Regions from separate parts of the Mesorhizobium sp. WSM4815 genome, predicted to be linked through region 1. Evidence: riboswitches for the same ligand, from Rfam matches in the RefSeq annotation. Region 1 holds a riboswitch; the other holds the start of a gene.

Region 1 (5,168 bases):
GCGACGAGCCCGGCTTCTGGGAGCTGCGCGGCTATCACATCTATGGCGACCCGTGGCGCGAGCAGCGCTATACGGGCGATCCATGAGCGACGCGCCGGCGGCGCAGTCGCCCTGGCAGACGGTGACCATCGCCCGCATCGAAAAGCGCACGCCGCGCGTCGCCAGCTTTTTCCTCCAGCCGTCGCGGCCCTTCGCCTATCGTGCCGGGCAGCATGTCGATGTCAGGCTGACGGCGCCGGACGGCTATCAGGCGCGCCGCTCCTACTCAATCGCCTCGGCGCCGGAAGCCGGCGAGACGATCGAGCTGGCGATCGAAAGGCTCGATGATGGCGAGATCTCGCCCTTCTTCCACGATATCGCGGCGGTTGGCGACGAGGTCGAGTTGCGCGGACCGCTCGGTGGCCACTTCGTCTGGTCCGACAGCGACGGCGGCCCGCTTCTGCTGGTCGGCGGCGGGTCCGGCGTGGTACCGCTGATGGCGATGATCCGCCATCGCGCCGCGCGCAGATCGGCGGTGCCCGTGGCATTGGTATTTTCCGCACGGGTCTGGGACGAGGTGATCTTTCGCGACGAGCTGATCGACTTCCACGATCGCCGGGACGGCTTCGATCTGGTGTTGGCGCTGACCCGCGAGGCCGCCCCGCGCCCGTCAGACTATTCGCGGCGGGTCGATGCCGCGATGATGGAGCAATCGATGCTGCGGCTGCCCGCGCCGCCAAGGTTCGCCTTTGTCTGCGGCTCGAATGCCTTCGTGTCAGCCGCCGCCCAGGCGCTGATCGATGCCGGCGTTCCGGCAAGCCTCATCCGCACCGAGCGCTACGGGGTTTAAGCTCCCCGGTCAGGCGTCGATCTCGAGCGCCGCCAGCGGCTTCGAACAGCAGGCAAGGATGAAGCCGTCGTCGATCTCGTGATCGAGGATGCCGCCATTGTGGCTCATCTCGACCGTGCCCGAGACCTTTTTCACCTTGCAGGTTCCGCACAGGCCGAACTCGCAGGCTGCGGGGATGCGTACGCCCGAAGCGCGCGCCGTCTGCAGCACGGTCTGGCCGGCAACGCATTCGGCATCAATATCCGAAAGCGAAAAGCGGATCGGCGTTGCGGCCTCGGCAGGTACCTCGATCCCGCCCTCTGCTGGCCCACCTTTTGCCGGCCCACCCTCTGCCGGCGAACCGAACGGGGCCGGAATTTCCTCCACCGCCGGGGCCGCAAAGCTCTCCTGATGGTAGTTGGCCATGTCGAAGCCGGCCGCCTCCAGCATCTGCCGCACGGCGCGCATGAACGGGCCGGGGCCGCAGCAGAAAATTTCGCGCTCGCGAAAATCGGGCGCCAGCAGCGGCAGCCGTATCGCGTCGATCCGGCCCATATGGCCGAACCAGCCCTCACGGCTGGACCGCTCCTCGATCATGAAGCCGAGCGTCAGGCCCGGCATGCGGCTGCCGAGCAGCTCGAGCTCCTTGCGGAAGATGATCTCCTCGGGCTTTCGCGCGCAGTTGACGAAGCCGACATCTGTCCATGGCGCGCAGTCGTTCAGCCAGCGCAGCATCGACATCATCGGCGTCACGCCTGAGCCGGCCGAAATGAACAGATACTTGGCCGCTGGATGGCTGTGCAGCGAAAAGTCGCCCGCCGGCCCATAGGCCTTCACGTGAACGCCGGGCTTCAGATTGTCGAACATCCAGCGGGTGCCGAGGCTGCCGGCCTGCGCTTTCACCGTCACCGCGATCGAGAACGGCCTCGACGGCGAGGACGACAGCGTATAGGTCCGCATCATCGGGCCCTCGGTGGTCGGCAGTTCCAGCGTCACGAACTGCCCCGGTCTGTAGCGGAACCAGGTCTGGTTGTCAGAGCGGAAGGTGAAGGTCTTCACGTCAGGCGCCTCGTCGCTGACGCCGATGACTTCCAGCACCTGGAGCCTGTCGTTCCAGGGCGCCATCTCGTCGAGATGGCGGTAGAGGCCAAGGTCCGTCATCGCATTCATCCCCTTGACCTCGTTCAGGCGACGCTGCGCAGCGCCGGCCGCCCGGCCTCGGCAAGGCGCGGCCCGATGAAGGAGGCGTACCATTCGACGAACTGGATGACGCCGCCCTCATGCAGTTCCGAATAGGGGCCGGGCTCATAGGCCGGCGACAGGATGCCGAAGGCGTTTTCCTCGACAATGCGACGGTCCTGGTCGTTGGTCTCGGTCCAGACATGGGTGAGTTCGGCGAGGTCGTAATCGACGCCTTCGACCGCGTCCTTGTGGACAAGCCATTTGGTGGTGACGGCCGTTTCCGTGGCACTGATCGGCAGCACGCGGAAGGTGACGGCATGATCGCCGAGGATATGGTTCCAACTCGTCGGATAGTGATAGAGCAGCAGCGAGCCGATACGGTCGGTCGAAACGCTGTCGGAAAGGTTCTTCTTCACCGCGCGTCTTCCCGTCATCGTGTAGCTGACGGCGTCGCGCAGCAGCGGCGCGCGGGTGACGCGATACTGCCCGGCCGGATCGATGCGGAACTTGCTCGGCAAGCCCGCCGCCTCGCATTTCGCCCAGTGCGCGAGCATCTCCGGATCGCTGTCGGCGCCCTGCACGCCGGTCACGGTCGGCGCTTCCGGGAATGTCTTGCAGAGTTCCGGATGGTTGCCGGCGCAATGGTAGCACTCGCGGTTGTTCTCCCAGACGAGCTTCCAGTTGCCCTTCTCGACGATGGTCGATTCGAAGGCGATTTTTGCCTCGCGCAGCCGGTGCGGCAGCAGGTAAGGCTCGATCATGGCGCGCATCGGCGCGAAGTCGGCCGGCTCGTTGGCCAAGCAGATAAAGATGTAGCCGGCAACGCTTTCGCAAGCCACCGGCTTCAGGCTGAACTGGCTCTTGTCGAAGCCGTCTGCCATCTGGCGAGCAAACAACAGCCGGCCGTCCAGCTCGTAGGTCCACTGGTGATAGGGGCAGACCAGCTTCGCCGCAGTGCCCTTGTCGGCATTGCAGACACGGCTGCCGCGATGCCGGCAGGAATTGTGGAAGGCATTGATCTTGCCTTGCTGGTCGCGGACCAGCACGACCGGATAGTCGCCGATCTGGGCGGTGATATAGCTGCCAGCTTTCGGCAACTCGCAATCGTGGCCGATGAACAGCCAGTCGCGATACCAGATCAGCTCCATGTCGAGCTTGAAGAAATCTGGATCGGTGTAGAAGGGCTGCTCGAGCGAATAGCCTTGCCTGCGGCCGTGCAAGAGCCTCAGCATGTCGTTGCGCGCGTCCATGTCCTGTCCTCGTGTAAGGACTGAACTGGTGGTGATGGAGGGAGGACCGTTTGCACGCCGGCGACAGGGCCGGACGTGCATCATCCACCTCTTGACCGCCCACCGCGATCAGTCGAGTCTGAAAATCTCGGGCTGGTTTCCGGGCTCTGGAGTGTCCTTGCGGACTCGTCGCGACACCTTCCCAGGCTTGTGGCCCAGTGGTCTCCCGTTGCGACTTGAACTCCACCACCGTTGCGGGGGCAGCGCCGGGTTCTGACCGGCTTCCCAATTCTCCGCTTCGTCGTCACCAAGCGGCACCTGAGATGGCGTGATCTAATCATGCCGGCCGGCTGACTGCCGGCATGAAAGCGACATCGTATCCATGCGGCGCGACACCGCCTGCGAAACCTGCAGGTTTATATCTGCAGGGCTGAAACCCCACTTTGTCGGCGGCCATTGTCGGCTGCCGTGACATCGAATCCGACCCGCGGCGGCGACCAGGAAGGTTAACAGTTTACAAAAGTGACTATTAGCCGCCTCTAAAATCGAACCGAACGGTTCGTTTCTGTTGACAATGAGTACAGCATGCTGTGAACGCAGATCCGCCAATCCGTCAAATCATGAATGGCTAATTTTGAATAAGATATTGAAAACGAACCATAAAACCATGGTAGTAGATGCTTCTGGTACAATTTCAAGGTGTAGATTCTTGGTCCATACGGAACAACTTCGTGATTGGAATCCGCCGAATGGCCTTCCCACATCGGGGCTGTCCGAACGACGCGCGCATCCTCCCAAGACACGCCGCTAGACGGACTGAAGACTAAGATACTGGAGTACTAAAATGAAAAAGATCGCTCTTGCTGCCGTCGCCGCTCTGGCCATCACCGGCAGCGCCTTTGCCGGCAGCGACCATTATGGGTCCAACGCCGCCACCCAGCCGACTGCTTCGGTCGACAGCTCGTATACGGCCTCTGTCCAGACGCCGGCTCACGCTGAAAAGCAGCCCGTTGGCCAGGGCGCCGACCGCAACCTTTTCGGCAACAATTAACAGCTGGTCCCAAACAGCAAAGTGGCGGTCCGCCGCTCGGGATCTGAGGAACTCAGGAGTATTTGAAATGAAGAAGCTCATTCTTGCCACCGCCGCCATTGTGGCCATATCCGGCAGCGCTTTTGCCGGCAGCGACAACTTTGGATCGAACGGCGCCAACCAGCCGGCCGCTGCGGTCGACAGCAACTCGTACACGGCTTCGATTCGGAATTCGGCTTCGCCGCAGAATCCGGTTCCGGCTGACGAGAAACCCGTCAACGGCAGCGACCGTAACCTGTTCGGCAACAACTAACAGTTCGTTCCAACAGCGGCGGCGGCATTTGCCCGCCGGGCTGGCGGAACCAAGAAAATCCAGGAGTTTTGAAAATGAAGAAGATCGTTCTTACCGCCGCCGCGCTTTTGATTGCTGCGGGCGGCGCTTTTGCCGGTAGCGACAACTTTGGCAGAACCGACATCAACAAGCAGGCGACCATCAACGTCGACAACACGCAGACTTCTTCGGTACGCAATACCGGCTCGCCGGTCTACAAGCTGCTCAACTCGTCGGGCGACGTACAGAAGTCGGCCCCGCAGGGCAGCGACCGGAACCTGTTCGGCCGCTAGCGCATCGGCCCGAAAATCGGTTCCGATTCTCGGAAAGCACGATGCGCAGGTTTAAAGTGTTGGAGCGTACCTTTGTGCGTCCACTTGGACGCACGTCGCTCTAACAGCGACCGGAACGCACAAGAGTGGCGGCTTTGCCCGCCGCTCTCGTTTTTGGGTCACCAAACATCCATCAGTTCGGCTGCTGCTCTCAGGCTGCCTTTGCTTCCGCTTTGTGGAGCGTGAATGAATGTCCGTCGGCATCGAAAATATGCAGGTCGCCGGCATCGGCATTCAACCGCAGCGCAGCGCCGCG
Region 2 (5,168 bases), on a different contig from region 1:
GGCCGGGCATTTGGAGTGATGATGCGGGAATATTATTCGATAACCGAACTGACCCGCGAATTCGATGTTTCGACGCGGACGCTGCGCTTCTACGAGGACGAGGGGCTAGTGCAGCCGGTACGGCGCGGCCGCACGCGGCTGTTTCGCCCGTCGGACCGGCACCTGATCCGCCAGATCATGCGCGGCAAGAGGCTCGGCTTTTCGATCAACGAGATCCGCGAAATCATCCAGATGTACAAGGAGCCGCCCGGCGAGGTCGGTCAGCTCAACCTGATGATCAAGCGCATCGAGGAAAAGCGCGAGGATCTGCGCCAGAAGCGCCGCGATCTCGAAGAGACCCTGGCTGAGCTCGACCAGGCCGAAGAGTCGTGCGTCGAGCGGCTGGTGGAACTCGGCGTCAACACCTGATCGACCTTTTTGATAATTCTACTCTGGCGGCCAGCCAGAGCGAATTCTGAAAAAGACCTTGCTGCCTCAAATCCAGCGCCGCACAGTTTTCGCGTAATCCCGGTATTTCTTGCCGAATTTCGTTGCCAGAACTTTTTCCTCGGCCTCGATCGCCAATTTCTGCGTTGCGAAGGCGGCGACGATCGCCAGCGGCAGGAACCATACGTTCCCCGAGATAAGGGCGACGCCGATCATCAGCAGCGTGTTGGCCAGATAGATCGGATTGCGGCTGACGGCGAAGGGGCCCGATGTCACCAGATGGTCCGGCACGGCGTTCGGGTGGAGCGTCGTCTTTGCCCGGATCATGATGCGGATCGCCGTGAACCAGAGTGCGACGACGCCGAACAATGCCACCCAGCCGGCCGCGAACAGGATGTCGCCCAAAAGACCGCCGATCCATGGCAGCGGATAAAGCAAGCCAAGCGCGATGCTGACGGCGATGGCCGCGACATAGATCAGCGGCGGCCACGGTATAAACCCCGGTTTTTGCTGTCCCGGTTTCTGTTGGCCCGGTTTCTGCTGATGGTCGGTCATTGTGCTCCTCCCTCCATCAAAGTGCCGTCGGCCTTGGCAGTGCAGGCGCCGGCGAGCTCGTCGAGATGCGCCTTCCATTCCGCAGCCTGGTCGTTGCGGTAGAGCCGATCAAGCGTGGCCTCGCCCTCGAGCGTATCGAGCATGCAGACACAATAGCTGCTGCAGAACTCCGTGTCGCGCGATTGCTCGCACGATGCCTGGCACTCTTTCAGGAAGGTGACCTGCCTGGTTTCGACCGCTGCCGGCATGACTTGCGAAATCAGCCAGACCGAGCCGATCAGCACCGGCTGGTGGATCAGATAGAAGGCGAGGCTGTGCCGGCCGATAAAGACCAGCGGATTAGTCCAGCGGCCGGGCGTCAGGCCCGCCAGCCGCGTCAGCATGCCGGAGGCGAAGGCAAGCTTTGCCGCTGCGATGCCGGCAAGCACAGCGCCGAACCATGGAAACAGCGGGACATAATCGTTGGAGCGCGGGTTGGTTGCCGACAGGCCGACCCACCACAGGGCCGGATGATCGAAGATCTCGGACCTGAGGTAGAGCGGCGCGGTGATGACGAAAGCTGCGACAACCAGCGTCAGCAGCGCCGGCAGCCGCAGAAACGCCAGGCCGAGCAGGCTGGCCAGTGCGATCTCGTGCAGGATGCCGAAGAAGATGAAACTGTCGGGTGTGGCAAGCCTGGTGGCGGCCGATATGGCGAGCGCCGCCCCGCCGACCATGGCGAAGCGTTTCCAGAAGCCGTTCCAGCGGATTTGCTTGCCATGGGCGAGGAACAGGCTGACGCCGACCAGGAACAGGAAGGTCGAAGCGATGCAGCGCGCGTAGAATTTCCACCAGCCAAAGGCGGTCAGGCCGGGATCGGTGTAGCCGAAGAATTCGAGATCCCAGGTGAAATGGTAGCTCGCCATGGCAAGCAAAGCGATGCCGCGGGCGACGTCGATAGCGATGATGCGCCTGGATCGGTCCTGAACGGCCGGCGTAGGAATGGTCATGATCTCGCAATTCTGATTCAGTGCTGCAAGACGACTATCATGGTTGCCCCGGACAAAAGAAGACAGGGCCCGTTGATGCCCAGGGCGTCGAAGCCGGCGCCGCCCCTCATTGCCCTGCCGGGCATTTCTCCCCGTATAGTGACGGGGAGAAAGAAGCCGGCCGCAACGCCCGGCGCCATCCTTGCGACGCTGATGATTGGCGAAACCGCCGATGACAGCCCCCTTCTCCCCGTCACTATACGGGGAGAAGATGCCGGCAGGCAGATGAGGGGCAGCGCCGACGATTCAACCATCAAGATCGCGGCGAAGAGGAACCAAGCTGGTTCCCGGCACGGCGCATTCGCGCTGCTAGCTGGCGGAATTTGGTTTGCCGGGCGCGGCGATTCTGCCTATAGTCGCAGCCGTCGTCGGTTCCGTTTTGGAACCAAGAGGGAATGCGGTAGGGGCAAAATTCGCCCGATGCCGTGGCTGCCCCCGCAACTGTGTGCGGTAGTCCTCTCCATATGCCACTGAAGATTTTCTTCGGGAAGAGCTTCTTCGGGAAGGTGGGGAAGGGCGCTGATCCGCGAGCCAGGAGACCTGCCGGCGACAGGAGAACTGACTTCTATGCCCTCGGGTGGAGGGCGAAAGGACAAGACATGAATACCGCTTCCGTCTCGCTCGGCGCTTCCGTCTCCTCGCAGTCGCGCTTTGTGCAGTTGGCGCTTGCTGCATTTCTCGGCGTTTTCGTCATGGGCTTTGTCGGCTTCTCGCACATCGATGCGGTCCACAATGCCGCTCACGACTATCGCCATTCGACGGGCTTTCCCTGCCACTGACGAGGGGCTGACACCATGACACTGTTTCGCAACGTCGTGTTCATCGCGGCGATCGCAGGGCTTGTGGCCGGCGTCGTTCTCGCCTGCATGCAGGCCTACGCCACGGTGCCACTCATCCTCAAGGCGGAAGTCTACGAACAGGCCGGCGGTGGTCACACGCATGACCATGGTTTGTCGCCGGCCGCAGCAGGCAGTAATGCCATGAGCAGCGCCGTGCCGGCTGAAGCAGCCACCGCGGAAGAGGAAGGCTGGGCGCCGGCCGATGGCTTCGAGCGCTTCGCCTTTAACGTCGTTGCCAACGTCGTCACCGGCATCGGCTTTGCGCTGATCCTGGTCGCCGCTTCGGAATTCGCCGGCGGCATCGGCAATTGGCGACAGGGCCTGTTCTGGGGCCTTGCCGGCTTTGCCGTGTTCACGCTGGCCCCGAACCTTGGCCTGCCGCCCGAACTGCCGGCGATGCCGGCGGCCGATCTCGCCCAGCGCCAGATCTGGTGGACGGCAACGGTGGTGGCGACCGCGGCCGGTCTCGGCCTGCTCGCCTTTCGCAAGTCATTGCCGCTGGCGGTGATTGCCGTGGCGTTGATCGTGGCGCCGCATATTGTCGGCGCGCCGCAGCCCGACAGTTTCGAATCGCCGATCCCGGAAGGCCTGCACCACCAGTTCGTGGTGGCGGTGACGCTGACCAATCTGGTGTTCTGGCTGGTGCTCGGCGCTGTCGTCGGCGTGGTGCGCGGCCGCTTGACCGGCGCCGCAACCGGCCTGCGCGACAGCCTTGCCTGATCGCGCTGCTCCAGGCAGCAAGCTGACCCTGGTCATCGGCGGTGCACGCTCGGGCAAGAGCGCGCATGCCGAAAGCCTGGTGAAGGCCTGTCCGGCGCCGTGGACCTACATCGTCACGGCGCAAGCCTATGACGACGAGATGCGCGAACGCATCGCGCTGCACCGGGCGCGGCGCGGCTGCGGCTGGACGACCATCGACGCGCCGCTCGATCTCGTCGGCGCGATCGGGGGGCTGCCTGACGGCCGGCCCGTCCTGATCGACTGCCTGACGCTGTGGCTGTCCAACCATATGCTGGCCGAACGCGACATTGAGGCCGAATGCCGAGGGCTGGCGGATGTGCTGTCGCGGCCGCGCGGGCCGTGGTTCGTGGTTTCCAACGAGGTCGGGCAGGGCATCGTGCCCGACAATGCGCTTGCCCGCCGGTTCCGCGATGCCGCCGGCCGGCTCAACCAGCAGGTCGCCGCCGTCGCCGGCACAGTACTGCTGATGGTGGCGGGACTGCCGCTCAAGGTGAAGTGATATGACCGATATCGACGACAGGGACGAGCAACGCCACCGCGCCAAGATGGCCAAACGCAAGGCGGTGCAGGACGCCGAGGTCGCGGCCAAGACGGTCGAGAAGGGACTGCTGATCGTCAACACCGGGCCCGGCAAGGGCAAGACCACTGCCGCCTTCGGGCTGGCGCTGAGGATGCTCGGCTACGGCAGGCGCGTCGGCGTCGTCCAGTTCATCAAGGGCAAATGGCATACTGGCGAGAAGGACGCCTTTGCCGCTTTCGGCGACCGGGTCGTCTGGCACACGATGGGCGAGGGTTTTACCTGGGAAACGCAGGATCTGAAGCGCGACATCGCCGCCGCCGAGGCTGCCTGGGCCAAGGTGCTCGAGCTGATGGCCGATCCATCGATCAGCCTGCTGGTACTCGACGAGTTGAACATCGCGCTGCGCTACGACTATCTCGATCTCGACACGGTGGTGGCGGCGCTGAAGGGCCGCCGCGAAAACCTGCATATCGTCGTCACCGGCCGCAACGCCAAGCAGGCGCTGGTCGATGCCGCCGATCTGGTCACCGAGATGGGCGTCACCAAGCATCACTTTTCCGCCGGCGTGAAGGCGCAGCAAGGCATAGAGTTCTGAGGTTTCGTTCGCCTCTTCTCCCTTCTCCCCTTGTGGGAGAAGGTGGATTGGCACGTAGCGCCAAGACGGTTGAGGGCTGCTGGACGGAGCGCCGTCGGTACCAAGCTGGAACACCCCTCATCCGGCCGCTTCGCGGCCACCTTCTCCCACAAGGGGAGAAGGGGAGGCCGCAGTCACGCAACGATGACGATCACCGACAGCAAGCCGAACAGTCCCATCAGCAGAAAGTCGGCAACCCGATAGAGTCTTAGCGCTCGTCTGATGTCCACGCTCTCGACATCGCGGCGGCCGCCTTCGCCCATGAACGCGTCGTCGACCATGACGCCGTCGTAGGAGCGCGGCCCGGCCAGCGCCAGGCCGAGCGCGCCGGCCATCGCCGCCTCAGGCCAGCCGGCATTGGGCGATCGGTGCTTTTTCGCGTCGCGCCGCACGGTGCGCCAGGCGTTGCCGGCATCGGCGTCTTT

The links. Region 1 has a riboswitch for cobalamin ahead of AC0L2B_RS30575 (aromatic ring-hydroxylating oxygenase subunit alpha). Riboswitches for the same ligand answer to the same signal wherever they lie in the genome.
Region 2: it holds a riboswitch for cobalamin, as region 1 does, so the genes downstream of both, AC0L2B_RS05300 (CbtB domain-containing protein) here and AC0L2B_RS30575 (aromatic ring-hydroxylating oxygenase subunit alpha) in region 1, are expected to answer to the same signal.

Annotation. Positions count from the first base shown of each region.
Region 1 covers NZ_JBVVQS010000102.1:370,517-375,684, forward strand. The annotation lists gene AC0L2B_RS30560 (molybdopterin-dependent oxidoreductase) at 1-86, shown strand, start outside; gene AC0L2B_RS30565 (FAD-binding oxidoreductase) at 83-829, shown strand; gene AC0L2B_RS30570 (FAD-binding oxidoreductase) at 839-1,969, opposite strand; gene AC0L2B_RS30575 (aromatic ring-hydroxylating oxygenase subunit alpha) at 1,993-3,240, opposite strand; cobalamin riboswitch at 3,354-3,556, opposite strand; gene AC0L2B_RS30580 (DUF680 domain-containing protein) at 4,064-4,270, shown strand; gene AC0L2B_RS30585 (DUF680 domain-containing protein) at 4,338-4,562, shown strand; gene AC0L2B_RS30590 (DUF680 domain-containing protein) at 4,637-4,873, shown strand; gene AC0L2B_RS30595 (ABC transporter ATP-binding protein) at 5,064-5,168, opposite strand, start outside.
Region 2 covers NZ_JBVVQS010000078.1:54,184-59,351, reverse strand. The annotation lists gene AC0L2B_RS05315 (MerR family transcriptional regulator) at 22-408, shown strand; gene AC0L2B_RS05310 (methyltransferase family protein) at 475-981, opposite strand; gene AC0L2B_RS05305 (heparan-alpha-glucosaminide N-acetyltransferase) at 978-1,970, opposite strand; cobalamin riboswitch at 2,362-2,571, shown strand; gene AC0L2B_RS05300 (CbtB domain-containing protein) at 2,609-2,788, shown strand; gene AC0L2B_RS05295 (CbtA family protein) at 2,804-3,568, shown strand; gene cobU (bifunctional adenosylcobinamide kinase/adenosylcobinamide-phosphate guanylyltransferase) at 3,591-4,088, shown strand; gene cobO (cob(I)yrinic acid a,c-diamide adenosyltransferase) at 4,090-4,704, shown strand; gene cbiB (adenosylcobinamide-phosphate synthase CbiB) at 4,878-5,168, opposite strand, start outside.